3 regions of the Dactylosporangium sp. McL0621 genome follow, and region 3 is predicted to be linked to each of the others. Evidence: riboswitches for the same ligand, from Rfam matches in the RefSeq annotation. Region 3 holds a riboswitch; each other region holds the start of a gene.
What was found. Region 3 has a riboswitch for cyclic di-AMP ahead of ACPPVO_RS53050 (hypothetical protein). Riboswitches for the same ligand answer to the same signal wherever they lie in the genome.

Region 1 (7,818 bases), 2.9 Mb from region 3:
TACGCGCGTGACCTCCCGGGTGCCGAACAGCCCGTACGGGCGGACCAGCAGGACGAGCAGCATGACGACGTAGGGCGTTACGACCGAGAAGTTGCCGCCGAGCCACGGCAGGTTGCCCTGGTAGGTCGCGGTGACCTCCTGCACCACCCCGACCACCACCCCGCCGATGACCGCGCCGGGCAGCGAGTCGAGCCCGCCGAGGATGATCACCGGCAGCGCGGTCAGCGCGACCAGCCACAGCGACTCGCTGACGCTGCCGCCGACCGCGGCGAAGGTGCCGGCCACGGCCGCGAGGGCCCCGGCCAGCGCCCACGACATCGCGAAGACCGACCCGACGCTGACCCCCTGGGCGAGCGCGGCCTCCTGGTCGTAGGCGGCGGCCCGCATCGCCAGACCGGTTCGGGTGTACCGGAAGAAGGCGAACAGCCCCGCGATGAGCACGGCGGTCGTGAGCACCATCGCCACGTGCCGCTGCTCGACGACGATCCCGCCCGGCAGCTTGAACACCTTCAGCCCCCACGGGTCGCCGACGTGGCGCACGTCGAGGCCGATGAAGGCGTTGTCGGCGACCCGCACGGCGATGTCGATGCCGAGCGTGATGATGGCGACGGTGAACACCGGCCGGCCGATCATCGGGCGCACCGCGAGCCGCTCGACCCCGAGGGCGAGGCCGCCGGTGAGCGCGGCCGCGGCGAGCAGGGCGAGGAAGAAGCCGAGCGGGCCGACGAGGTACGTCACCAGCACCGCCCCGGCCAGCATGAACGACGGCTGGGCGAAGGAGATCACCCGCGTCGCCTTGTAGATGATCACGAAGCCGAGGCCCAGCAGCGCGTACACGCTGCCGGTGCCGACGCCCCGCAGCACGCTCTCGAGCAGATCCTTCACGCGGGACTCCGGTACATCTCGTCGCTCCGGTACATCTCGTCGACCTCGGCGCGGAAGGCCTCGGCGACCGCGGCGCGGCGCACCTTCTGCGTCGCGGTCAGTTCTCCGGTCTCGTGGTCGAGCTCCTTGGGCAGCATCCGGAACTGCTTGAGCTGCTCCACCGGCGCGCGGCCGGCGTTGACCCCGTCGACGATGCCGCGCACGAGGGCCAGCACCTCCGCCTTGGCGGACAGGTCTCGGTAGGTGGTGTAGGCCAGGCCCTGCCGCTGGGCCCACTCGCCGACGGTCTCGAGCTCGATGCCGACGAGGGCGGTGAGGTACGCGCGCCGGTCGCCGACGACGACCGCCTCCTTGATGTACGGGGAGGCCTTGAGCGCGTTCTCGATCTCGCTGGGGGCGACGTTCTTGCCGCCCGCGGTGATGATGATGTCCTTGGCCCGGTCGGTCACGCTCAGGTACGTGCCGTCGAGCACGCCGATGTCGCCGGTGCGCAGCCAGCCGTCCGGGGTCAGGGCGGCGGCGGTGGCGGGCGCGTCCGCGAAGTACCCCGCGAAGGTGCCCGCGTGCCGGGTCTGGATCTCGCCGTCGTCGGCGATGCGCACCTCGACGCCGCGCTGGGGCTCGCCGACGGTGCCGAGGCGGATGCGGCCCGGCCGGTTCGCGGTGGCGATGGCGGCGTTCTCCGTCATGCCGTACACCTCGTGCATCGGCACCCCGATGCCCATGAAGAACCGCAGCACCTCGGGCGCGACCGGGGCGGCGCCGCTGGCCGCGTACCGAATCTGCCGCAGCCCTATCCGCTCCCGCAGCGCGCGGTAGCAGCACAGCCAGCCCAGCGCGTAGCGCAGCCGGCTGCCGGCGGTGTGCCGCCCGCCGTTGGCCGCGAGGGTGGCCCCGATGCCGTCGGCGACCCGCAGCCACAGCCGGGCGTTGGCGCGCTTGAGCCGCGACGCGCCGGCGATGCGCGTGGTGACGCCGGCCAGCATCTTCTCCCAGATGCGCGGGACGCCGAAGAGGATCGTCGGCTGTACCTCACGCAGGTCCGCCTGCACCGTCGCGATCGACTCGCCGAAGTGCACGACCACGCCCGTGGCCGCGCCCAGCCACACGGTGAAGACGCGCTCGGCGACGTGACACAGCGGCAGGTACGACAGCAGCAGGTCGCGCGGGCCGGGCGGCGGGTCGGTGAGGCCGCCGTCGCCCCGCAGCACGTCGACCGCGAAGTCCACATTGGACACGGTGAGCATCGCGCCCTTGGGCCGCCCGGTCGTGCCCGAGGTGTAGACGAGCGTCGCCAGGTCGCCGGGCTCGGCCGCGAGCTCCAGGGGCGGGGCCGGCCCGTCGGCCAGCATGTCGTCCCACGACAGCAGGCGGTCGTTCTGGTACCGGTTGCGGATGCCCTTCGGGTCGAGGTACACGATCCGCTGCAGCTGCGGGCACTCCCCCAGCACCGCCAGGGCCTTGTCCACCTGCTCCTGGTCCTCGGCGATGAGCACCTTCGCGTCGCTGTGGGCCAGCAGGTAGCCGACGTCGCCGGCCGGGCTGGTCGGGTAGAGCCCGACGGTCGCGGCCCGCAACGCCACCGTGGCCACGTCGGCGTAGAGCCACTCGGGCCGGTTCTCGGCCAGGATCGCGACGCGGTCGCCAGGGCCGACGCCGAGCCCGCGCAGCGCGTGCGCGACCGACTGCGCCGAATCCCAGTACTCCCGCCAGGTGATCTCGCGCCAGATCCCGCGGTGCTTCTCCCGCAGCGCGACCGCGTCCGGGGTCCGGCCGGCCCGGTCGCGCACGAGGGTGGCGATTGTCATTTCGTCTCCCCCAGGTACGCCCGGATCACGTCCGGGTTCTGCTGGACCTCTTTCGGGGTGCCGCACGCGACCGGCACGCCGAAGTCGACCACCAGCACCCGGTCGGCGAGGTCCATGACCAGGCCCATGTCGTGCTCGACGAGGATCATCGGGATGCCCAGCTCGTCGCGGATGTCGAGGATGTACCGGGCCATGTCCTCGGTCTCCTCGAGGTTCATCCCGGCGACCGGCTCGTCCAGCAGCAGCAGCCGCGGCTCCATGGCCAGGGCCCGGCCGAGCTCCACCCGCTTCTGTACGCCGTAGGGCAGCAGCCCGACCGGCATCCGGCGCCACTGGGCGAGCTCGAGGAAGTCGACGATCTCCTCGACCCGGGCCCGGTTGGCCAGCTCCTCGCGGCGGGCCCGGCCGACCCAGGCGATGGCGGCCAGGGTGCCGTAGCGCATGTGGTGGTGCCGGCCGAGCATCAGGTTCTCCACGACCGTGAGCTGGCGGAACAGCTCGACGTTCTGGAAGGTGCGGGCGACGCCGAGCCGGGCCACCTTGTCCGGGCGCGCGCCGGTGATGTCGGTGTCGCCGAGCAGGACCCGGCCCTCCTGCGGGCGGTACACCCCGGAGATCACGTTGAAGATGGACGTCTTCCCGGCGCCGTTGGGGCCGATCACGGCGAAGAGCTCGTCGGCGCCGACGGTGAAGTCGACCCCGTTGATGGCCTTGACCCCGGCGAAGCTCAGCCGCACATCACGGAACGTCAGCACATCGCTCATGCCGTCACCTCCGCTTCGCTCCGGTAACGGCATGACGAGAGCTGAGCTTCATGATGAGCGGCCCCTCCGCTGCGCTCCGGACCGCTCATGCCGTCACCTCCGCTTCGCTCCGGTAACGGCAGGACGAGAGCTGAGCTTCATGATGAGCGGCCCCTCCGCTGCGCTCCGGACCGCTCATGACAACCACCGCTTGCGGCGCTTGTAGTGCTTGACGTCGCGGAACGAGTGGGCCGCGTGCGAGCCGAGGTAGAACTCGCGGATGTCGTCGTCGGCGAGCAGCTCCGCGGCCGGCTTGTCCAGCACGACCTTGCCGTTCTCCAGCACGTAGCCGTGCTCGGCCACGGACAGCGCCATTGTCGCGTTCTGCTCGACCAGCAGCACGGCGGTGCCGGCCCGGTTGATCTCCACGATCAGGTCGCGCACCTGCTCGACCAGGCGCGGGGCCAGGCCCAGGCTCGGCTCGTCCAGCAGCAGGTAGACCGGGTCGGACATGAGCGCCCGGCCCATCGCGAGCATCTGCTGCTCGCCGCCGGAGAGGTAGCCGGCGACGGCGCCGCGCCGCTCCTTGAGCACGGGGAAGAGCGTGTACATGCGCTCCATCGCCTCGGCCACGCCGCGGCGGCGGGTGTGGGCCCCCAGCCGCAGGTTCTCCTCGACGGTGAGCTCGGCGAAGGTGCGCCGGCCCTCCATGACCTGGCTGATCCCGCGCCGGACGATGGCGGCCGGGCGCAGGCGGTGGATGGGCCTGTCGCCGAGGGTGACGCTGCCGCGGGTGACGGCCCCGTCGTGCACGCCGAGCAGGCCGGACAGCGCCCGCAGCAGCGTGGTCTTGCCGGCGCCGTTCGCGCCGAGGAGGGCGACGATCCGGCCCTCCGGGACGTCGAGGCTCACGCCCCGTAACACCAGCATCACGTCGTCGTAGACGACCTCGAGGTTCTGGACCCGTAGCACGTTGCGGACCCCCGAACTATTTGCACCGGCGGTGTAAGAAGTTACGTGTATTTAACCCGCTCCAGAGGAGGAATCAAGTCCCGAATTCGTAACCGTCCGGCACCAAAGTCACGGTGTGGTACCGCCGATGAACCGGTAGTAATCCGGACTTTTAGGTTATTAGATATCGAGGGGGGCGCACGCCTTCCGCCCGAGGGGTGATCACGTTAAGTTAGGCCCTGGCCTGCTCGGCAGTCCGCCGTCCACCCCGGATGGCGCCGGGCAAGCGCCGCCGAATCGAACCCGCGCGCACCCGCCCTCGGGCGCGCGCGTCGAACCGGGGACCCACGCAATTCGGGGTGAATCCGCGACGCTGCGGTAGGGCGCTTCTCTTCCCGCCCGAACCCGTCAGCTAACCCGGTAGGCGGTTGGTGCAGAAGGGTCTACCCTCCCTTGTCCACTGGACATCGTGCCTGCCGGTCGGTGCTGCGGACCCTGCTGATCGGGTTCCTGTCACTCGCCGTGCTCGCACCCGCCACGGTCGCGCACGCCGACCCGTCGCTGGCCGAGATCGAGGCCCAGCTCGACAAGCAGAACAAGGACCTCGAGGCCACGATCGAGTCGTGGAACAAGCTCAACATCGACATCGCCGACTCGCAGGCGAAGGCCGCCGACCTCGAGAAGCACGTGACCGCGGCCAACGACGGCGTCCAGGCGATCGCGATCGAGGCGTTCAAGAGCAACGGCAAGCTGCGCAACCTCAACGCCATACTGAACGCGACGTCGTCGGGCTCACTGATCGACCAGATGTCGATGCTGCAGCAGATCACGCATCAGCAGCAGAAGAGCATCGAGGAGTACCGGGCGGCCAAGGCCACCCTGGACCAGACGATCGCGACCCAGAACACGCAGAAGGCCGACTTCGAGAACCAGCGCAAGCAGATCGAGGGCGACGTCAAGAAGCTCGAGGATCTGCAGAAGAAGGCCAAGAACGCCGGCAGCACCAAGGTCACCGGGGCGAACTACAACCCGGGCACCCTGCCGGCCGTCTCCGGCAACGCCGGCGCCGCGGTGAACTACGCCAAGAGCAAGCTCGGCAAGCCGTACGTGTACGGCGCCGCCGGTCCGAACTCGTTCGACTGCTCCGGCCTGACGATGGCCGCATGGGCGGCCGCGGGTGTGAGCCTGCCGCACAACGCCGCCAGCCAGTGGAGCAAGGTGGCCCACATCCCGCGCAGCGCGCTGGCCCCGGGCGACCTCGTCTTCTACAACGGCCTCGGCCACGTCGGCATCTACGTCGGCAACGACACGATCATCCACGCGCCGCACACCGGTGACGTCGTGCGGTATGCATCGGTCAGCGTCGACAGCATCTACGGGTACGGCCGCGTCAAGTAACGCCGCGTCGCGAAGGGCCGCTCTTTTCGAAGGGCGGCCCTTCATCATTGGCACCATGGCTTCCTGGGACCCTCAGCAGTACGAGCGCTTCGCCGAGGAGCGCGCCCGGCCGTTCCGCGAGCTCGTCGCCCGCATCCCGACGACCTCCGCGGTCGCCGTCGTCGACGTGGGCTGCGGCCCCGGCACGATGACCGCGACGCTCGCCCAGCGCTGGCCCGACGCGGCGATCCTGGGTCTGGACTCCTCGCCGTCGATGATCACGGCCGCCGATGAGCGGCGCACCGCCCAGCTGACCTTCCAGCTCGCCGACGCGGCCGGGTGGCGGCCCCAGCGCGGCTCCCTCGACGTCATCGTGGCCAACGCCTCGCTGCAGTGGGTCGACGACCACGAGACGCTGCTGCCGCGCTGGGCGGCCGCGCTGGACGACGGCGGCACCCTCGCGTTCCAGGTGCCGAGCCCCGGCTTCGACCCGGGCCTGGCCGGCGTGGCCGCCCGGGAGCGGTGGGCGCCCGGGCTCGCGGGCGCGCTGGGGGCGACCGGGCCGCGCTCGGCGACACCGGTGCTCGACGCGGCCGAGTACGTGCGGCTGCTCTGCGCGGCCGGGCTCACCGTCGACGCGTGGGAGACGACCTATTACCACGTGCTGCCGGGCGACGACCCCGTGTTCGAGTGGTTCAAGGGCACCGGGCTGCGCCCTTACCTCGACGCACTGTCGGGCGAGGACCTCGAGGAGTTCAGTGCGGACATCCGGACCGAACTGCGGCGGCTGTACCCGCGCGAGCCGTTCGGCACGATCCTGCCGTTCCCGCGCCTCTTCGTGGTCGCCCATCGGCCATGATCCGCGTCGGGTGGTTTACATCTCGGCGGGCCCGGCGTTCCTACGCTGGCGCGCGTGAGCAAAACCTGGAAGATCATTATTTTCAGCGCGATCGGCGCCTTCCTGCTGTGTTGCGGGGGCGGCGCGGCCGGGCTGTACTTCATCGTCAACAGCGCCACGAAGGCGCCCAAGGCCGCGGCCGGGGACTTCCTGACCGCCCTCGAGTCGGGTAGGACGCAGGCCGCCTACGACATGCTGTGCTCCTCGGCGCAGCGGCAGTACGGGCCGGAGGCCTTCGACACGTACGTCAAGAAGGACCCGGTCACCGGGCACGACCTGGGCTGGGGCGGCTCCTACAGCAACGACAACGGCACCGAGACGGCGTCGATCGACGCCAGCGTGACGTACAGGAGCAGCGGCAAGTCCAAGCACACGTTCGAGCTGCTCAAGGAGAGCGGGGCGTGGAAGGTGTGCGGCGACCCGTACTAGGAGCAGACAAAGGCCCCGGGTCCTCATCGACCCGGGGCCTTTCGCCGTCTTGAGTTGGGCTGCCTTTTGGCTGAGCGGCCTGTCGTTTGGCCAGGTGGCCTGGCGTTGGCTGGGCGACCCGTCGTTGGTTGGACGGCCCGTCGTTTGGTTGGGCGGCCTGTCGTTGGGTTGGGCGGCCTGTCGGTTGGCTAGGCGGCTTGGAGCCCCTCGGCCCGGGCCAGCTCGCGCAGCCGGCCGAGCGCCTGGATCTCCAGCTGGCGGATGCGCTCGCGGGACAGCGAGAACCGCGAAGCGACCTCGGTCAGCGAGTGCTCGCGGCCGTCCTCGAGGCCGTAGCGGGCCCGCATGATGCCGGCCGAACGGTCGTCGAGGTGGTTGAGCAGGCCCTCGATCCGCTGGCGCTCCAGCGCGGCCAGGACCACGTCCTCCGGCGACGGGGCGTCGGAGTCCGCGACCAGGTCGCCCAGGTTGGTGTCGCCGTCGTCACCCACCGGGGTGTCGAGCGACACGGTGTCCTGCGACCAGCGCATGAGCTCGTGCACCCGCTCGACGGGCACCCCGAGCGCGGTGGCCAGCTGCTCCGGCTCCGGGTCGTTGCCCAGCTCACGGGTGAGCTGCCGCGCGACGTTGCGCATGCGGTTGACGTCCTCGACGAGGTGCACCGGGAGCCGGACCGTGCGCTCCTGCTGCGCGATCGCCCGGCTGATCGCCTGGCGGATCCACCACG
Region 2 (7,818 bases), 1.6 Mb from region 3:
GGTCAGGGCAGGGTGACCTGCGCCGGGGTCGAGCGCTGGGTGGTGGTGCCGTCGCCCAGCTGGGAGTTGGCGTTGTTGCCCCAGCACCACAGGCTCGCGTCGGTGCGGACGCCGCAGGTGTGGTAGCTCGCGACGAAGCCCGCCGTCCAGGTGGTGGCGGTGCCGACCCGCGTCGGGGCGGAGCGGTTGGTCGTGGTTCCGTCGCCGATCTGGGCGGTCATGTTGTTGCCCCAGCACCACAGGCTGCCGTCGGTGCGGGACCCGCACGTCGTGTCGACCTCGGCGCTGACCCGGCTCCAGGTGTTGACGGTGCCGATCTGGATCGGGGCGGTCTGGTACGCGCCGGAGATGCCGAGCTGGCCGTAGCCGTTCTCACCCCAGCACCACAGGGTGTGGTCGGTCCGGGTCGCGCAGCTGTGGGCGAACCCGGCGGTGACGCCGCTCCACGTGGTGGCCGTACCGACCTGGGCCGGCGTGGTCGAGTAGGCCACGCTGCCCAGGCCGAGCTGCCCGGACGAGCTGTCGCCCCAGCACCACAGGGTGCCGTCGGTGCGGGTCGCGCAGCTGTGCGCGTAGCCGGTCGTGACGCTCGCCCAGGTCGTGGCCGTGCCGACCTGCTGCGGGGTGGTCACGGTGTAGACGGAGGAGCCGAGGCCGAGCTGGCCGAGGCGATTGAAGCCCCAGCACCACAGGGTGCCGTCGGTACGGACCGCGCACGTGTGGCTGTCGCCGGCGCTGACGCTCGCCCACGTGGTCGCGGTGCCGACCTGGACCGGGGTGGTCTTGTTCACGGTGGTGCCGTCGCCGAGCTGGCCGCGGAAGTTGCGGCCCCAGCACCACAGGGTGTGGTCGGTGCGGGTCGCGCAGGTGTGGCTGGCGCCGGCGTCGATGCCGGACCACGTGGCGGCGGTACCCACCCGTGTGGGGGTGGCCCGGTCGACGCCGGAGCCGTCGCCGACCTCGCCGCTCCAGTTGCTGCCCCAGCACCACAGCGTCGCGTCGGTCCGGACGGCGCAGGTGTGCGCGTAGCCCGCGGCGACGGTGGAGACCCCGGGCCCGGCCGCGGCGGCGGGGCCGGCCATGGTGCCGACGGCGAGCACGACACCGGCGGCGGACGTCACCGCCGCGGCGATGACCCTTCTCAAGTGGCTCATGCGCTGCGACGGTAGGATCGCGCGGCCACGGTGGGCAACGGCGCCGCCACCGTACGGCCGCTGTCCTGGGACTTGACCGGGAAAGTTACAGCGTTCAATCGCTCCAGACCGCGCGCACCGCGTCGGCGAGGGCCGCACCCTGGCGCAGGCCGGCCTCGACGGCGGCGGCGCGGCGGGACGGGTCGAGCACATTGGGGCCGATGGCCTCGAGCGCGGCGTCGTCGGGCTCGATCACCAGGCTGCGCGCCGCGCCGGTGGCGGCGATCTCGCGGTCGATGAGCGGGCGGATCAGGCCGCCGACGGGCGCGATGACGAGCAGCGCGCCGGCGCCCTCGGCGAGGTCCGCGTTCGTGCCCGAGCGCACCCCGCCGTCCATGTACCGCCGGCCGTCGATGGTGACCGGCGGGAACACGCACGGGACCGCGCAGCTGGCGGCGACGGCGAGCGGGAGGGGTACACCCGCGGAACGATCGAACACGGCGGACCGGCCGCCGTCGGTGTCCACCGCGGTGATGCGCAGGGCCCGGTCGGGCCATTCGGCGACCGGCAGCTGGGCGGCGAGGCGCGCGACGTGGGGCTGCTCGTCGCCGGTCGGCGCGGCCAGGGCCATCGCGCCGATCTCGGCCATGATCTCGGCGCGGGGGCGGGACCGGTCGGCGAGCAGCGCGAACGCGGCGATGGCCGGCGCGATGTCGACGGCCGGGGCCGGGCGGTCCGGGGCGGCGGTCTGGGCGGCGACCGCGTCGTCGAGGGAGATCCCGGCGGCCACGACGGTGCCCACCACCGAACCGGCGGAGGTACCCACGACGAGGTCCGCGTCGCCGACCCTCACCCCGGCGCGGGCCAGCCCGCCGAGGACTCCGAACTCCCAGGCGATACCGGTCATCCCGCCGCCGCCGAGCACCAGCGCTTTCGTCATTACCGGAAGGTAACCCATCCGCTCACCCGGCACACCGCCCGGACGCGCGGAAGATCGAGTCATGCCGACCGCGCGGACCGTCGGCGGGCTGTCGATCATCGGCCTCGGGCTCGCCGCGGCCGCCCTGACCTGGTACGGCGGCGGCGGCGGCCCGGACCCGGCGCACGGCCCCCGCTGCACCACCCCGAGCGCCGCCGACCTCAGTGGCCGGACGGTCACCGCCTTCGACCTGGACCGCCCGCTGCGCTGCGCCAACCTGCACCGGGCCACGCTGCAGGACGCGGCCATCACGAGCGCCGACCTCTACGGCGCCGACCTGAGCCGCGCCACGGCCCGCTCGGCGCAGCTGAGCCAGGTGAAGCTGACCCGGGCCGACCTGGGCGGCGCGGTACTGCGCGACAGCTCACTGACCGACGTCGGCCTGCAGAACGCGACCCTGCGCGACGCCGACCTGCACGCGGTGTCGTTCCTGCGCACCGACCTGGCCGCGGCCGACCTGCGCGGCGCCGACCTGACCGGGGCCACGTTCGAGGCCTCCAACCTGCGCGGCGCCCGGCTGGGCGGCGCCCGCCTCGGCGGCACGTCGTGGGTGAACTCGGTCTGCCCCGACGGCACCAAGTCCACCGACGGCACCTGCGAGGGCCACCTGGGTGCCTGAGCGGCACGCCGGAAACCCCCGCTCGTCATCCCTCTCGGGGTGGAGCGGGGGTCCGCGGCGGTGGTGACATGCGACCCGTCAGGGGCGGCCGTAGCCGTACAGCGAGTCGATGTCGATGGGGGCCACCTTCACCACGGTCCGGCTGTTCGGCGCGTGGATGATCTGGTTGTTGCCGATGTAGATGCCCACGTGCCCGAGGCCGTTGTAGAACACCAGGTCACCGGGGGCCAGCTGGCTCCGCGTGATGTGCCGGACCTTGCCCCACTGCTGCGCGGCGTTGTGCGGCAGCGAGACGCCGGCCGCCTTCCACGCCATCATGGTCAGGCCGGAGCAGTCGAAGGTGTTCGGGCCGGCGGCGCCGAAGACGTACTTCTTGCCGAGCTGGGCCCACGCGTAGTTGACCGCCTTGCCCGCCGCGCCGGAGACGGCCGGCGGCGGACCCGGGTTCGGGTTCGACGTCGTGGTCTTCGTCGGCGTCTTGGCCTTGGCGGCCGCGGCCGCCGCGGCGGCGTCGGCCTTGCGCTGCATCTCGTCGAGCTTGACGATGTTGCCCTCGATCTGCTTGCGCCGCCCCTCGATGTCGGCCTTCTGCCGGCTCTGCGCCGCCAGGGTCTCGTTGAGGCGCTTCTGCTCGGTGTCGACGCCGGACTTCGCGGTCGTGTACTTGGCGAGGTCCGCCTGCTGGTTGCGGGATATCTGCTGCAGCGTGCCGACCCGGTCGAAGAACCCGTCCGAGGAGCTGGCGCCGAGCATCAGCGACCAGGTGTTGAGGTTGCCACCGGTCTTGTAGGCGTTGACCGCGATCTGGTCGGCGGTGGCGCGGGCCGCGTCCATGCTCGCCTGCAGCGGCTGGAGGTCGGTCTCCAGCTGCTTGATCGAGGCCTGGGTGGCCTCCAGATCGCCGTTGATCTTGTTGTACTGCTCGACGATGAGCTCGAGGTCCCGGTTGCCCTGGTCGATCTGGGCCTGCAGCTCCTCATGGGTCGGGTCGGCGTGTGCGGCACACGCCGGCGCGACCATCGCCGCGACCGCCACCCCGATGAGCAGCGAGCGCAGTGCCGTTCGTCCGTTGAACACGGCAGCGTCCTTCTTCCGGACCGCCTACCGGGTTAGCTGACGGGTTCGGGCGGGAGGAAGGTGCGCCCTACCGCGACCTTGACGGGCGCGGATTCACCCCACGGGGCGAGCCCCAAGTGGGTCCCCGGCTCGTGCGTCGCGCCTGCTCCCAGGCCCTTCGTACGACTCGGCGGCGCCGGCCCGGGCCGCCCAGGGGGTGGGCGGCGACTGCCGGCCGACTGGACCAAACGTAACGAGAACATCTCGGCGGCGGAACCGCACAGTCCCCGATCTAAGCAACACTTAACGCAGACTCAAAGATCCGTAGGCGGCGCTGAGCAGCAGCGGTACCAGGGCCGTCATCGTGGCCGCCAGCCCGACGAACTCCGCCGACCAGCCGATCAGGGCCGGCCCGAGCAGGATGCCGGCGTACATGAAGGTGGTCAGCCGGGCGACGAGGACCGCGGGCTCGGGGCCGGGCAGCCGTCCCACCGCGCTGAAGGTGAGCGGGATCAGCACCGACGAGCCGAGGCCGGTCAGGGCGAACCCCGCCACCGCGGCGCCCGGGTGCGGGGCCAGCACCGCGGTCGCGAGGCCGGTCGCGGCGACGGCGACGCCGAGGCGGAACAGCGGGCCGGCCCCCAGCGGGCGGTGAGCCGGTCGCCGGTGAGCCGCCCGAGGGTCTGGCCGCCGGTGTACGCGGTGATCCCCATCGCGGCGAGGCCGAGCGTCGCGTGCCGCACGTCGTGCAGGAATATGCCGCCCCAGCCGAGCGCGCCGCCCTCGCAGATCATGAGCGCCGTCGCGGTCAGGCCGAGCACGAGCAGCGGGCGGCTCCAGGCGGCCCGCGCGGACGACGGCGCCGCGGCGCCCGGCGGGTCCGGCAGGCGTGGCCCGAGTACCAGACCGGCGGCCAGGAGCAGAGCGCCCGCCGTGACCGCGTGCACGGCCAGCGACACGCCCGCGTGGGCCAGGACGGCCGTGGACAGCGAGGCCACGACCGCGCTGATGCTCCAGCCGGCGTGGCAGCCGTTGAGGATGGGCCGGCCCGCCCCGCGCTCGACGGCGACCGCGAGCGCGTTCATCGCGGCGTCGGTGGTGCCGTGGACCGCGCCGAGCAGCGCCGTGCCGGCGGTGAACCACCACGGGCCGGGCGCGACGGCGAGGCCGGCCAGCAGCACCGGCATGACGGCGAGGGTGACCCGCAGGATCGCCCGGGCGCCGACGCGGGCGGTGAGGGGGCCGACGAGCTGCATGCACGCGATGGCGGCGAGCGCGAACAGCAGGCCGGTGAGGCCGAAGCGGCCGTCGGTGAGGTGGTACCCGGCCTTGAACGAGGGGGCCCGCACGATGTACGTCGACAGCGTGAGGCCGTTGAGGAAGAACACGGCGATGACGGTCACGCCATCACGACGATCGGCGAACCCCGGATCGGACACGGCCGGTCCGGGGCCCGCCGAACGGTCAGACCCGCGCCAGGCGGGCCGCCTCGAGCGCGTCGCGGAGACGCTGCTCGGCCTCGCTGCTGAGCGAGCTGTGCAGGAGGCGGCCGCCGAGGTGGTACGGCTCCATCTCCGCCACGACCTTGTCGACGGTGATCTGGTCGACGAGCAGGAACAGGGCCGCGTTACCGGGCTCGAGCGCCGAGCCGACGTCCTTCATGAACTTGTCGTCCACCCCGGTGTCGGTGAACTTGCCGGCGACGCCGCCCGCGGCCGCGCCGACCGCCATGCCGATGAACGGGGCGAAGAACAGCAGGCCGATGAGGCCGCCCCACAGCGCCCCGCCGGCCGCCCCGACGCCGGCCATGCTCGTCGACTGGTGCAGCTTGACCTTGCCGTCACGGCCGGCCTCGACCACCGCGGCGTCGCGCACGGTGATCAGCCCCTGGCGCTGCAGCTCGATGATCCTTTCACGGGCCGAGTTCGCGGTGGCCAGATCGGGATAGCCGATCGCCACGAGTTCACTCATGGTGCCTCCTCCTAGTTGACCGTCCTTGCCCTGCAACGGTCTTCGAGCCGCGGCCCGGCCGCCTCGCCCGGCGGAGATGACCGCCGCCCCGATCGCGGGCAATAGCCCTCTGACCCCTTGTTCGCGCACGGCGGGCGCTAGTAACGTCACTGGCCGTGAGCGCAGTGCTGCGTAACAACGTGAGGCTCCTCGGCCCCGAGAACGCCGCCGCCCCGGCGATCGTGTTCGCACACGGCTTCGGCTGCGACCAGAACATGTGGCGGTTCGTCGCGCCCCGCTTCGCCGGCCAACACCGCGTCGTGCTCTTCGACCACGTCGGCGCCGGCGGCTCCGACCTGAAGGCCTTCGACCCGCAGCGCTACTCCACCCTCGGCGGCTACGCCGACGATCTGCTGGAGCTCCTCCACGAGCTCGACCTGCACGGGGTCGTGTTCGTCGGGCACTCGGTCGCCGCGATGATGGGCCTGCTGGCCGCGAACGCCGAGCCGGACCGGTTCTCCGGGCTCGTGCTCGTCGGGCCTTCCCCGCGGTACATCGACGACGAGGGCTACTACGGGGGCTTCAGCGCGAACGAGATCGACGAGCTGCTCGAGAGCCTCGACAGCAACTATCTCGGCTGGTCCTCGGCGATGGCCCCGGTCATCATGGGCAACGCCGACCGCCCGGAGCTCGGCGAGGAGCTGACGAACAGCTTCTGCCGCACCGATCCGGCCATCGCGCGGCAGTTCGCCGAGGTGACCTTCCGCTCCGACAACCGCGCGGACCTGGGCAAGGTGAGCGTGCCGACGCTGATCCTGCAGTGCTCCGAGGACGTCATCGCGCCGCGTGAGGTGGGCGCGTACTGCAACGCCAACATCCCCGGCAGCACGCTGGTCGTGCTCGACGCGACCGGCCACTGCCCGAACCTCAGCGCGCCCGAGGAGACCTTCGCCGCGATCAGCGGTTTCCTCCGGACGGGCTGAGGCGTGGCGGAGCCGCTGCCCGAGGAGAACGCCGAGGACCTCTACGACAGCGCGCCGTGCGGGTACCTCACGCTGCTGCCCGACGGCACCATCGTGCGCGCGAACCGCACGTTCCTGCAGTGGACCGGCTACCGCCGCGAGCAACTGGCCGGCCGGCGCGTGCACGAGTTCTACGCGCCCGGCAGCCGCATCTGGCACGAGACGCACCTGGCGCCGCTGCTGCACATGCAGGGCGAGGTCCGCGAGGCGGCGGCGGAGTTCCGCAAGGCCGACGGCACGAAGCTCGACGCATTCGTGAACGCGGCCCTGCGCGCGGGCCCGGCCGGCAGCCAGGCGCTCGTGCGGATGACGGTGTTCGACGCGAAGGAGCGCCGCATGTACGAGCGGCAACTGCTCGAGGAGCGCCGCAGCGCCGAGCGCAACGCCACGCGGATCCGGCTGCTGCAGAAGATGGTGGTGCGCTGCGCCGCGGTCGAGCGCGCCGAGGAGATCGTCGAGCCGATCGTGCAGGTCGGCGAGGAGGCGTTCGCGGCGACCGCGACCCGGGTGTGGCTCATCGACCCGGCGCAGGCGGCGCTGCGCCCGCTCGGCGACGCCGAGGATCTGCTGTCGCTCGACGACCAGGCCCCGGAGGCGCGCGCGGCGGCGCTGCTCGACGTCGTCCGGTACGCCGAGGACGACGGCGGCCTGCGCCTGGTCACTCCCCTGCTCGCCGACCAGCGGGTGCTCGGGGTGGTGTCGTTCGTGTTCGCGCCCGAGCCCACGCGCCCGCGCACGTTCGGCGAGGACGAGATCGAGCTGATGCGCACCATCGGCCGCCAGGCCGGGCAGGCGCTGGAGCGCATCCGGCTGCTGCAGGAGACGACGCGGCGGGCGTGGCAGTCGGGCTTCCTGGCCCGGCTCAGCCGCGACCTCGACGAGACGGTCGGGTTCGCCGGCCGCGCGACGCGGCTCGTGGAGCTGCTCGTGCCCGACGTCGCCGCCTACGCCCAGATCGACCTCGACGCCGCCGGCGACCCGGCCGGGGAGCCGGCCTGGCGGGCGGCCGCGCCCCGGCGGCCGGGCGGCGGCTGGACGATCCCGAACGACGTGCTCGCC
Region 3 (7,818 bases):
GGTCGATGCCGTAGAGCACGTGCGACTTCTTGTACAGGGGCGACTCGGGCGTGTTGAGGTACTTCGGCCCGTCATCGTCGTCGAACAGCTTCCGCGCGCCGAAGCCGATGACCTCGCCCGCGATGTCCTTGATCGGCCAGACCAGCCGGCGCCGGAACCGGTCGATGAGCCCGCCGGAGCGCCCCTCGCGGCACAGCCCGGCGGTGGTCAGCTCGGTCGCCGAGAACCCCTTCACCCGCAGGTGCTTGGCGAGGTTGTCCCAGCCCTCGGGCGCGAAGCCGCACCCGTAGCGCTCGGCCGCCTCCTTGCTGAACCCGCGCTGCGCGAGGAACTCGCGCGCCTTGCGGGCCCCGGGCGTGCCGAGCTGCTCGGCGTAGAAGCGCGCGGCCTCGGCGTGCGCGGCGATGAGCCGGTGCTTCTGGCCACTGGGCCGCACCGGCGCGCTGCCGGCCTCGACGTAGTGCAGCTGCAGCCCGGCCCGGGACGCGAGCCGTTCGACGGACTCCACGAACGAGAGGTGATCGTGGTCCATCAGGAACTTGATCGCGTCGCCACCGGCGCCGCAGCCGTGGCAGAAGTACACGTTGCGGGTCGGTGAGACGTTGAAGGAGGCGGTCTTCTCGTCGTGGAACGGGCACAGCCCCTTGAGATTGCCGCCGCCCGCCGAACGCAGCGTGACGTGCTCGGAGATCACGTCCTCGATCGACGTGCGCTCCCGGACCAGGGCGATGTCCTCGTCCTTGATCTTGCCGGCCAACCGCCACCTCCCCCAGTCCGTCCACGCCTATCCTGCCTCGCGGCTACGACAATTTACGACTCGCGCGGCCGCACCGCCCCTCCGGGCGGCACCCGGCGCGAAGGTGCGGCCCTATGGCCCTGGACCGGACCATCTACTGTGGACCCAGCACGACCGGCGGCGCGACACGCGGATTTTGTCCCGACACGCACCGTACGGGCGACCGCGGTCTTCGCCACATGACCCCTCCATTGCGGAATCCGGCATGTCCGCCCGGCGGCACCGGCATACTTGACCAGGCTCACGAGAGCCCGGCGGCCGCATCGGCGCGGCCCGATCTTCCAGTACCCGCTGACTGTGCGATTTGCGATGGGTGGTGCGACCGCGGTGGTCATCGTGCTGAGGACCACGGACGACGTGCTGCGCTGGGCCGGGAGGCTTGTCGACCCGCCCCTGCGCACGGCGATCGGGCGGCTGCCCGAGCCGTCGCGGGAGGTCGCCGAGCTGCAGCTGGGCTGGCACCACCTCACCTGGGGCGGGGTGGACGCGCCGGCGGTCTCGGTGCGCAGCGCCCTGACCCTGGTCTGCGCGGACGCGGTCGGCGGCGACCCGCACGACGCCGTGCCCTCCGCGGTCGCGGTCGAGCTCATGCACCACTGGTCGGCCATCCGCCGCGACCTGGTCGACGAGCACGCCGACGGTACCGCCTGGGGCGTGGTCGGCGCCGAGCCCGCCTCGCTGGGCGGTGAGGCGCTGCTGGCGCTGGCCTTCGACGTGATCGCCACCGGCGACCCCACCCGCAGCAGCCCCGCGCGCATCCGGCAGCGGTCCGGACAGGCGAGCCCCGACCGGGCGATGCTGCGCGTGCTGGGCGATACCGTGCAGGAGCTCCTGCACGGCCAGCACGCCTCCCTGGCCCTGCGCGACACCCGCCCGGGCGCGACCCCGGCCGGCGAGGAGCGCACCGACCTGCTGCGCGACACCCTGGCCATGGTCGAGCAGCGCACCGGCGCCCTGTTCGGCTGCGCGTGCGCCCTCGGCGCGGCCGCGGGCGGCGGCGACCCGGCCCAGGTCGAGCGGCTGCGGCTGTTCGGCGTGCGCCTGGGCCTGGCCGTGCAGTTCACCGAGGACCTCGCGGGCATCGGGCCCGACCTGCGCCGCCGGCGCCGCTCGCTGCCGGTCGCGGCGGCGATCGCGGCCGGCGCCGACGAGCTGGCCGCGCTCTTCGAGGGCCGCACCCGCCTGAGCGACGCCGACCTGGAGCGCGCCGCGAAGACCATCGAGCAGTCCGGCGCCCGCGAGTGGTGCCGCCGCCAGGCCGACGAGCTGCTCTCCCAGGCGCTGCTCACGCTCGATCTCGCCTCGCCCTCCCCCGCCGCCGTGGCCGAGCTGGTCGCCCTGGCCCGCCGAGCCACCGCGACCGCGCGGTAAAGCACAAGACCCGCGCGGCAAGCACAGACCCGCGCGACCGCGCGGTAAAGCACAAGACCCGCGCGGCAAGCACGGACCCGCGCGACCGCACGGTAAAGCACAAGGCCGCGCGGCAAACACGGACCCGCGCGACCGCGCGGTAAAGCACAAGGCCGCGCGGTAAGCACGGACCCGCGCGACCGCGCGGTAAAGCACAAGACCCGCCGCAACCGCCGAACCGTTCCGGGCCCCGCCGACGCCTAAGGGGTATGGCCGACGCCATCGAGGATGAGTTTCACGAGTTCGTACGGGAACGACTGCCCGGGCTGCGCCGCGCCGCGTACCTGCTGTGCGGCGACTGGACCCGCGGCGACGACATCGTCCAGCGCACCCTGACCGACGTGTACGTGCGCTGGCGGCGCATCCGGCGGGCCGGGAACGTCGACGCGTACGTGCGCACGGTCCTCGTCCACCGCTTCATCGACGAGCGGCGCCGCGGCTGGGCGGCGCGGGAGTCGCCCGTCGACCGGCTGCCGGAGCGGTGCGCCGAGGACGTCGCGCTGGAAGGTGTACCGGAAGGGCTGGAGCTGCACGCGGCGCTCGCGCGGCTGCCGCACCGCCAGCGCGCGGTACTGGTGCTGCGGTTCTTCTGCGACATGTCCGTCGAGCAGACCGCGCGGGTCCTGCGCTGCGCCCCGGGCACGGTCAAGAGCCAGACCTCGGCCGCGCTCGCCACGATGCGGCGCCTGCTCGAGGACCCTTTGGACGCGGGGAGGACACGATGAACGACCGGCAGCTGCGGCGCCTCATGCACGGCGGTGACGAGGCCCCGGCCTCCCGCGTCGACCTGGCCCGCGTGGTCGCCGACGGCCGCCGGCGCCGGTTTCGGCGGACCGCGACCGCCGGCGCCGCGACCGCGCTCGCGCTGACCGTCGTGACGACGCTCGCCCTCAACGCCCCCCGGGCCCCGGTCCCGCCTGCGCCCGCGTCGACCCCGGTACCGGCCGCTTCCCCGCCCGAAACCTCACCGGCCACCGGCCGGGAACCGCCGTGACCAACGGCGGACGGTGAGGCCACGGGAGTTACGGTCCGGACCACCGCGGACGCCGCGGTAGCTCTGAGAAAAATCAGGCGATAGCCGCGACCACCTGCCCGGCCCGGTCGGCGTGCTTCTGGTACGCCCCCGGGAACGCGGAGCGCTGCACCGCCTGCGCGGCACCCGTGACGCTCATCCCCTGCCAGCCCGGCACCCGGGCGAGCGCGTTGAAGAACAGCATCGCCGAGTGCGCCGGGTCCATGAGCTCCGGCACGCTGCCCCAGCCCTGGCTCGCGCGCTGCTGGAACAGCCCGATCGAGTCGTGGTCGGTCGAGACGGCGTCGTGCGGCAGCTTCATCGAGGACGGGACGGTCGGGCTCGCCACGTTGTACAGGTCGCTCTCCTGCATCGCGGTGGCCACCGCGACGACGAGGCCCTTGTCCGGCACGCCCTGGGCGCGGCCCTGCTTGACGATGGCGGCGGCGTTGTTCATCTGGGTCTGGTCCAGCCCGGCGACCGGCCGCGGCCGGGCGGGCGGCGGCGGCGTGGCCGGCGCGGGCGCGTCGCCGAGCGTGGCCTGCCCGTCGAGCTCGGTCACGACGAGCGAGGCGTCCCGGGCGTAGGCGGGCGCGGGGGCCGCGGCGACGGCGACCGGCGAACCGGGCGGGCCGGCGGCGGAGCGGCCGGCCGAGCCGGACGCGAGCAGCGTTGCGGACAGGATGACGGCCGACACGACCGCGGGCTTGACTGGTTGCAGGGCCCGGCGATGCCGGGGCTGGAACTGGCGTGGCAATGGTTTGAGCGACAGCGGTTTCAGCAAGATGGGTTCCTCGGACGGATGCGGGCGCGCGCCATCGGCACGATCCCGTGGTGCCAAAGGGATCGCGCGGCGGCGGCGAACGGTCAACGGGTGTGACAGGCCAGGCTCAGGTCCTGGCGATCACCCGTCCGGGAGACAGACGACACAGGGCGTCGACGAGCACGCGTGGTTCTCCTTCCGGTGCCGCCTACCGGGTTAGCTGACGGGTTCGGACGGGAGGATTCGCCCTACCGTGACTCGGTCACGGATACACCCCAAGGACTGCGATGGGTCCCCGGCCCGCGACGCCGAAGTGGACGGCGCGGCTCGACGGCGCCTGCGCGGTGACCCCGCTGTTCGGGGTGCGTCGACCGCGGCAGACCATCCGACACTAACCGGCCGTTCAGCCCTCGGCCAGCCGGACCAATGGCATACCACCCGGTGCACCGGAACGCTCACCGTGCGCTGTCACCCGATCGGTCATCCCGCGCCCGTGGCGGTAGCCTTTCACCTGGTACATCGCCCGATCGGCGGTTCGCAGGGCCGCGCCCGCATCCCCCACCGTGGCATCGATCACGGCCGCCCCGACGCTGACGCGCACCCGCAGCACGTGCCCGTCGTGCACCACCGGCGCCGCGACCGCGCGCTCGACCCGGTCGACGAGCGCGGCCACCCCGGCCGCGTCGAGGCCGGCCACGTCCTCGGTCAGCACCACGAACTCGTCGCCGCCGAGGCGGGCCACGGTGTCGCCGGGCCGCACGAGCGCGCACAGCCGCTGGGCCACGGCGATGAGCACCGCGTCCCCGGCGTCGTGGCCGAGCGTGTCGTTCACCGACTTGAAGTCGTCGAGGTCACAGAAGAGCAGCGCGCTGTCGCCCCGCCCGGCGCGGGCGCGGCGCACCGCGGCGGCCAGGGGGGACGCCAGGGCGTCGCGGTTGGCCAGGCCGGTGAGCGGGTCCAGGGACGCGCGGCGCACCAGGTCGGCCTCGGCGGCCTTGCGCCCGGTGATGTCCTGCACCTGCAGGATGCCGAAGGCGGGCGGCCCGGCCACGAGCGAGAGCGTCGTGGCGACCCAGATCACGGCGCCGTCGCCGCGCACGCAGCGGATCTCGTAGTCGCGCACCGGGATGCCCTTGCCGGTCGTCGCGGCGGCGAAGGCGAGCCGGGCCAGGTCGAGGTCGTCGGGGTGCAGCAGGTCGGCGACGGGCCGCTCGAGCAGCTCGGCCTCGGCCCGGCCGAGCAGCTCGCACAGGGCGGGGTTGACGCGGGTCAGCCGGGCCTGGGTCGCGCCGTCGACGCCGATCATGCACATGCCGGTACCGGCGCCGGTGAAGGCCAGCCGGAAGGCCTCTTCGCTGGCCGCGAGGTGCCGGCGCTCCCGCTGCAGGGCCTCGACCAGGTTGGCGTTGTTGATCGCGATGCCCGCCTGCGCGGCGAGCATCTCGAGCAGCTCGCGCTGCAGCGGCCCGGGCCGGCGCCCGTCGGCGGGCAGGTCGACGCCGAGGATGCCCACCAGCTCGCCGTCGGGCGCCCGCAGCGGCGCGAACAGGGCGTCGAGCGGGTGCCAGCGCTCCTCCTCGGGCACGCCGTCGCCGCCGGGCACCTCGTCGGGCACCCAGGAGTGGATGTGGGCGCTGTGCCGCTCGTGCGGGAGGTACCGCAGCTGCCCCCAGGCCTCCGCGCGTTCGAGGTACTCGTCGAGCACCTCGGCCGGGTAGCGCGCCCCGAGCAGCGTCGCGCGCGCCTCCTCGGAGCCGGCGAGCGCGACCGCCTCGTACTCGCCCTCGGGGTGCAGGTAGTTGACCACGGCGACGGCGAACCCGATGCCGTCGACCACCGCGTCCACGATCAGCTGGAGGGTCTCGGCGAGCGTGGTGCCGGTGTTGATGCGGCCGGTGATGAGGTACACGGAGCGGATGGCGGCCATCGCCGCATCACGATCACCCATCGCGCGCCTACCCGGGTCCGGCCGACCTTGCACCCCTACATCGACGCATCAAACCGGATCTGAAGTAAACCCTTTGGGGTCAGGAGATTACTGCGGGCAGTGTCAGGGCGCCGGCCGCGCGGCGCGCCTCGCGGGTCATCGCCGCGATCATGAGGTTCCGCCCCGGCAGGTACGGCAGCATGCGGATGCTGAGGTGCTGCAGCCGCACGGCGAGCTCGGACTTCGGCGCGAAGGCCCGGGCCGGCATGAGCGCGGCGCGTTGGTTGACGTCGACGAACTCGCGCAGGTCGCGGTCGTACCCGGCCAGGTCCGCGTTCCGCGCGATGAGCCCGGCCAGCAGGTACGCCCCCACGAGCGCCATGCCGGTGCCCTGCCCGGTGAGCGAGGAGGGGGCGTAGCCGGCGTCGCCGACGAGCGCGACCCGCCCGGCCGTCCAGCCGGGCATCCTGACCTGGGCGTTCGGCGCCACGTAGAGGTCGGGTGCGGCCCGCATCAGCTCCAGCAGCCGCGGTACGACCCACCCGGCCCCGGCGAACGCCGCCTCGACGCCGCGCACCCGCTCGGCGCGGTCGCGCGGGGGCATCGGGCCGCCGTACAGCAGCGTCACCTTCACCGTGTCCGAGCCCCGGTCGGTCTTGACGCTCACCACCCGGCCCGGCATCGAGTACACCAGCTGCCAGCGCTCGATGCCCAGTTCGTTCGGGGCCGTGAAGACCGCGCTGACGCTGCCGAGGTGGTGCAGGTACCGCTGCGAAGGCCCGAACGCCAGCTCCCGGATGCGCGAATGGATGCCGTCCGCGCCGACCACGTAGTCGAACTCCCGCACGCCGCCGCTCGCGAGCCGGACCGTCACGGTGTCGCCCCCGTGCACCTCGGCCACCGTGTCCCCGAAGATCCACTCGACCCCCGCGGGCACCTCCGCGTGCAGCAGCCGGGTGAGGTCGCCCTTCATGATCTCGATGTCGGCGGGGTCGAGCACCCCGAACCCGAGCGGCAGCGTGGCGATCCGCCGGCCGCTGCCGTCGACGAAGCTCGTCCCTTCGGTGTCGGTACCGCACTCCCGCGCCGGCGCCGCGAGTCCCATGCGCTCGGCGACCTCGAGCGCCACCCCGCGGATGTCGACGGCGTACCCGCCGGCCCGGATCCCCGGCGCCCGTTCGACGACCGTCACCTCGCACCCGGCGCGGGCCAGCGGCGCGGCCACGGCGTTCCCGGCGATGCTCGCGCCGCAGATCAGTACCCTCGTCATGCGTACACCGTACGAACACCGCGTCCGGGCGCTCAACGATGCGCGAGCGACGGTAGGGTGTGCACTAGTGCAGCCCGAGCCCCCTTCCCAGCGCATCGTCGCGCGGATCCGCACCGCCATCGCCGCGGGCGACCTGCGCCCGGGCGACCGCGTCCCGTCCACGCGCGAGCTCATGCGGACCTACGGCGTGGCCATGGCGACGGCCACGAAGGCGCTGACCGCGCTGCGCCAGGAGGGCCTGGTCGAGCCCCAGCCCGGCATCGGCACCGTGGTGGCGCGCCGCCCCCGCGCCCGCGCGTCCGCGGCGCCCTCCCCCGCGGACCGGCTGGTGGCGACCGCGATCCGGCTCGCCGACACCGACGGCCTGACCGCGCTGTCGATGCGCCGCCTGGCCGCCGCGCTCGGGATGCCGACCATGACGCTGTACCGCCACGTCGCCGGCAAGGAGGAGCTGCTGCTGCTGATGACGGACGCGGCGTTCGCCGAGGCCCCGCTGCCCGGCTCCGACCCGTCGACCGGCTGGCGCGCGAGCCTGGCGACGTCCGCGCGGCTGCAGTGGGGCGTCTACCGGCGTCACCCGTGGGTGGCCGAGGTGATGTCGTTCACCCGCCCGCCGATGGCCGAGCGGGCCATGGCCCAC

Region 1: it holds a riboswitch for cyclic di-AMP, as region 3 does, so the genes downstream of both, ACPPVO_RS06255 (NlpC/P60 family protein) here and ACPPVO_RS53050 (hypothetical protein) in region 3, are expected to answer to the same signal.
Region 2: it holds a riboswitch for cyclic di-AMP, as region 3 does, so the genes downstream of both, ACPPVO_RS45715 (NlpC/P60 family protein) here and ACPPVO_RS53050 (hypothetical protein) in region 3, are expected to answer to the same signal.

Annotation. Positions count from the first base shown of each region.
Region 1 covers NZ_CP188259.1:1,363,649-1,371,466, reverse strand. The annotation lists gene ACPPVO_RS06275 (branched-chain amino acid ABC transporter permease) at 1-885, opposite strand, end outside; gene ACPPVO_RS06280 (branched-chain amino acid ABC transporter permease) at 1-1, opposite strand, end outside; gene ACPPVO_RS06270 (AMP-dependent synthetase/ligase) at 882-2,693, opposite strand; gene ACPPVO_RS06265 (ABC transporter ATP-binding protein) at 2,690-3,457, opposite strand; gene ACPPVO_RS06260 (ABC transporter ATP-binding protein) at 3,632-4,366, opposite strand; cyclic di-AMP (ydaO/yuaA leader) riboswitch at 4,668-4,829, shown strand; gene ACPPVO_RS06255 (NlpC/P60 family protein) at 4,871-5,785, shown strand; gene ACPPVO_RS06250 (methyltransferase domain-containing protein) at 5,841-6,623, shown strand; gene ACPPVO_RS06245 (hypothetical protein) at 6,678-7,091, shown strand; gene ACPPVO_RS06240 (sigma-70 family RNA polymerase sigma factor) at 7,280-7,818, opposite strand, start outside.
Region 2 covers NZ_CP188259.1:9,642,383-9,650,200, forward strand. The annotation lists gene ACPPVO_RS45700 (RCC1 domain-containing protein) at 3-1,154, opposite strand; gene ACPPVO_RS45705 (patatin-like phospholipase family protein) at 1,249-2,073, opposite strand; gene ACPPVO_RS45710 (pentapeptide repeat-containing protein) at 2,135-2,731, shown strand; gene ACPPVO_RS45715 (NlpC/P60 family protein) at 2,810-3,808, opposite strand; cyclic di-AMP (ydaO/yuaA leader) riboswitch at 3,816-3,973, opposite strand; gene ACPPVO_RS45720 (hypothetical protein) at 4,091-4,342, opposite strand; gene ACPPVO_RS45725 (MFS transporter) at 4,324-5,190, opposite strand; gene ACPPVO_RS45730 (DUF1269 domain-containing protein) at 5,252-5,758, opposite strand; gene ACPPVO_RS45735 (alpha/beta fold hydrolase) at 5,914-6,720, shown strand; gene ACPPVO_RS45740 (SpoIIE family protein phosphatase) at 6,724-7,818, shown strand, end outside.
Region 3 covers NZ_CP188259.1:11,207,158-11,214,975, forward strand. The annotation lists gene dnaG (DNA primase) at 1-757, opposite strand, end outside; gene ACPPVO_RS53035 (polyprenyl synthetase family protein) at 1,133-2,167, shown strand; gene ACPPVO_RS53040 (SigE family RNA polymerase sigma factor) at 2,416-2,931, shown strand; gene ACPPVO_RS53045 (hypothetical protein) at 2,928-3,200, shown strand; gene ACPPVO_RS53050 (hypothetical protein) at 3,274-4,002, opposite strand; cyclic di-AMP (ydaO/yuaA leader) riboswitch at 4,172-4,314, opposite strand; gene ACPPVO_RS53055 (diguanylate cyclase domain-containing protein) at 4,385-5,929, opposite strand; gene ACPPVO_RS53060 (FAD-dependent monooxygenase) at 6,009-7,178, opposite strand; gene ACPPVO_RS53065 (TetR/AcrR family transcriptional regulator C-terminal domain-containing protein) at 7,246-7,818, shown strand, end outside.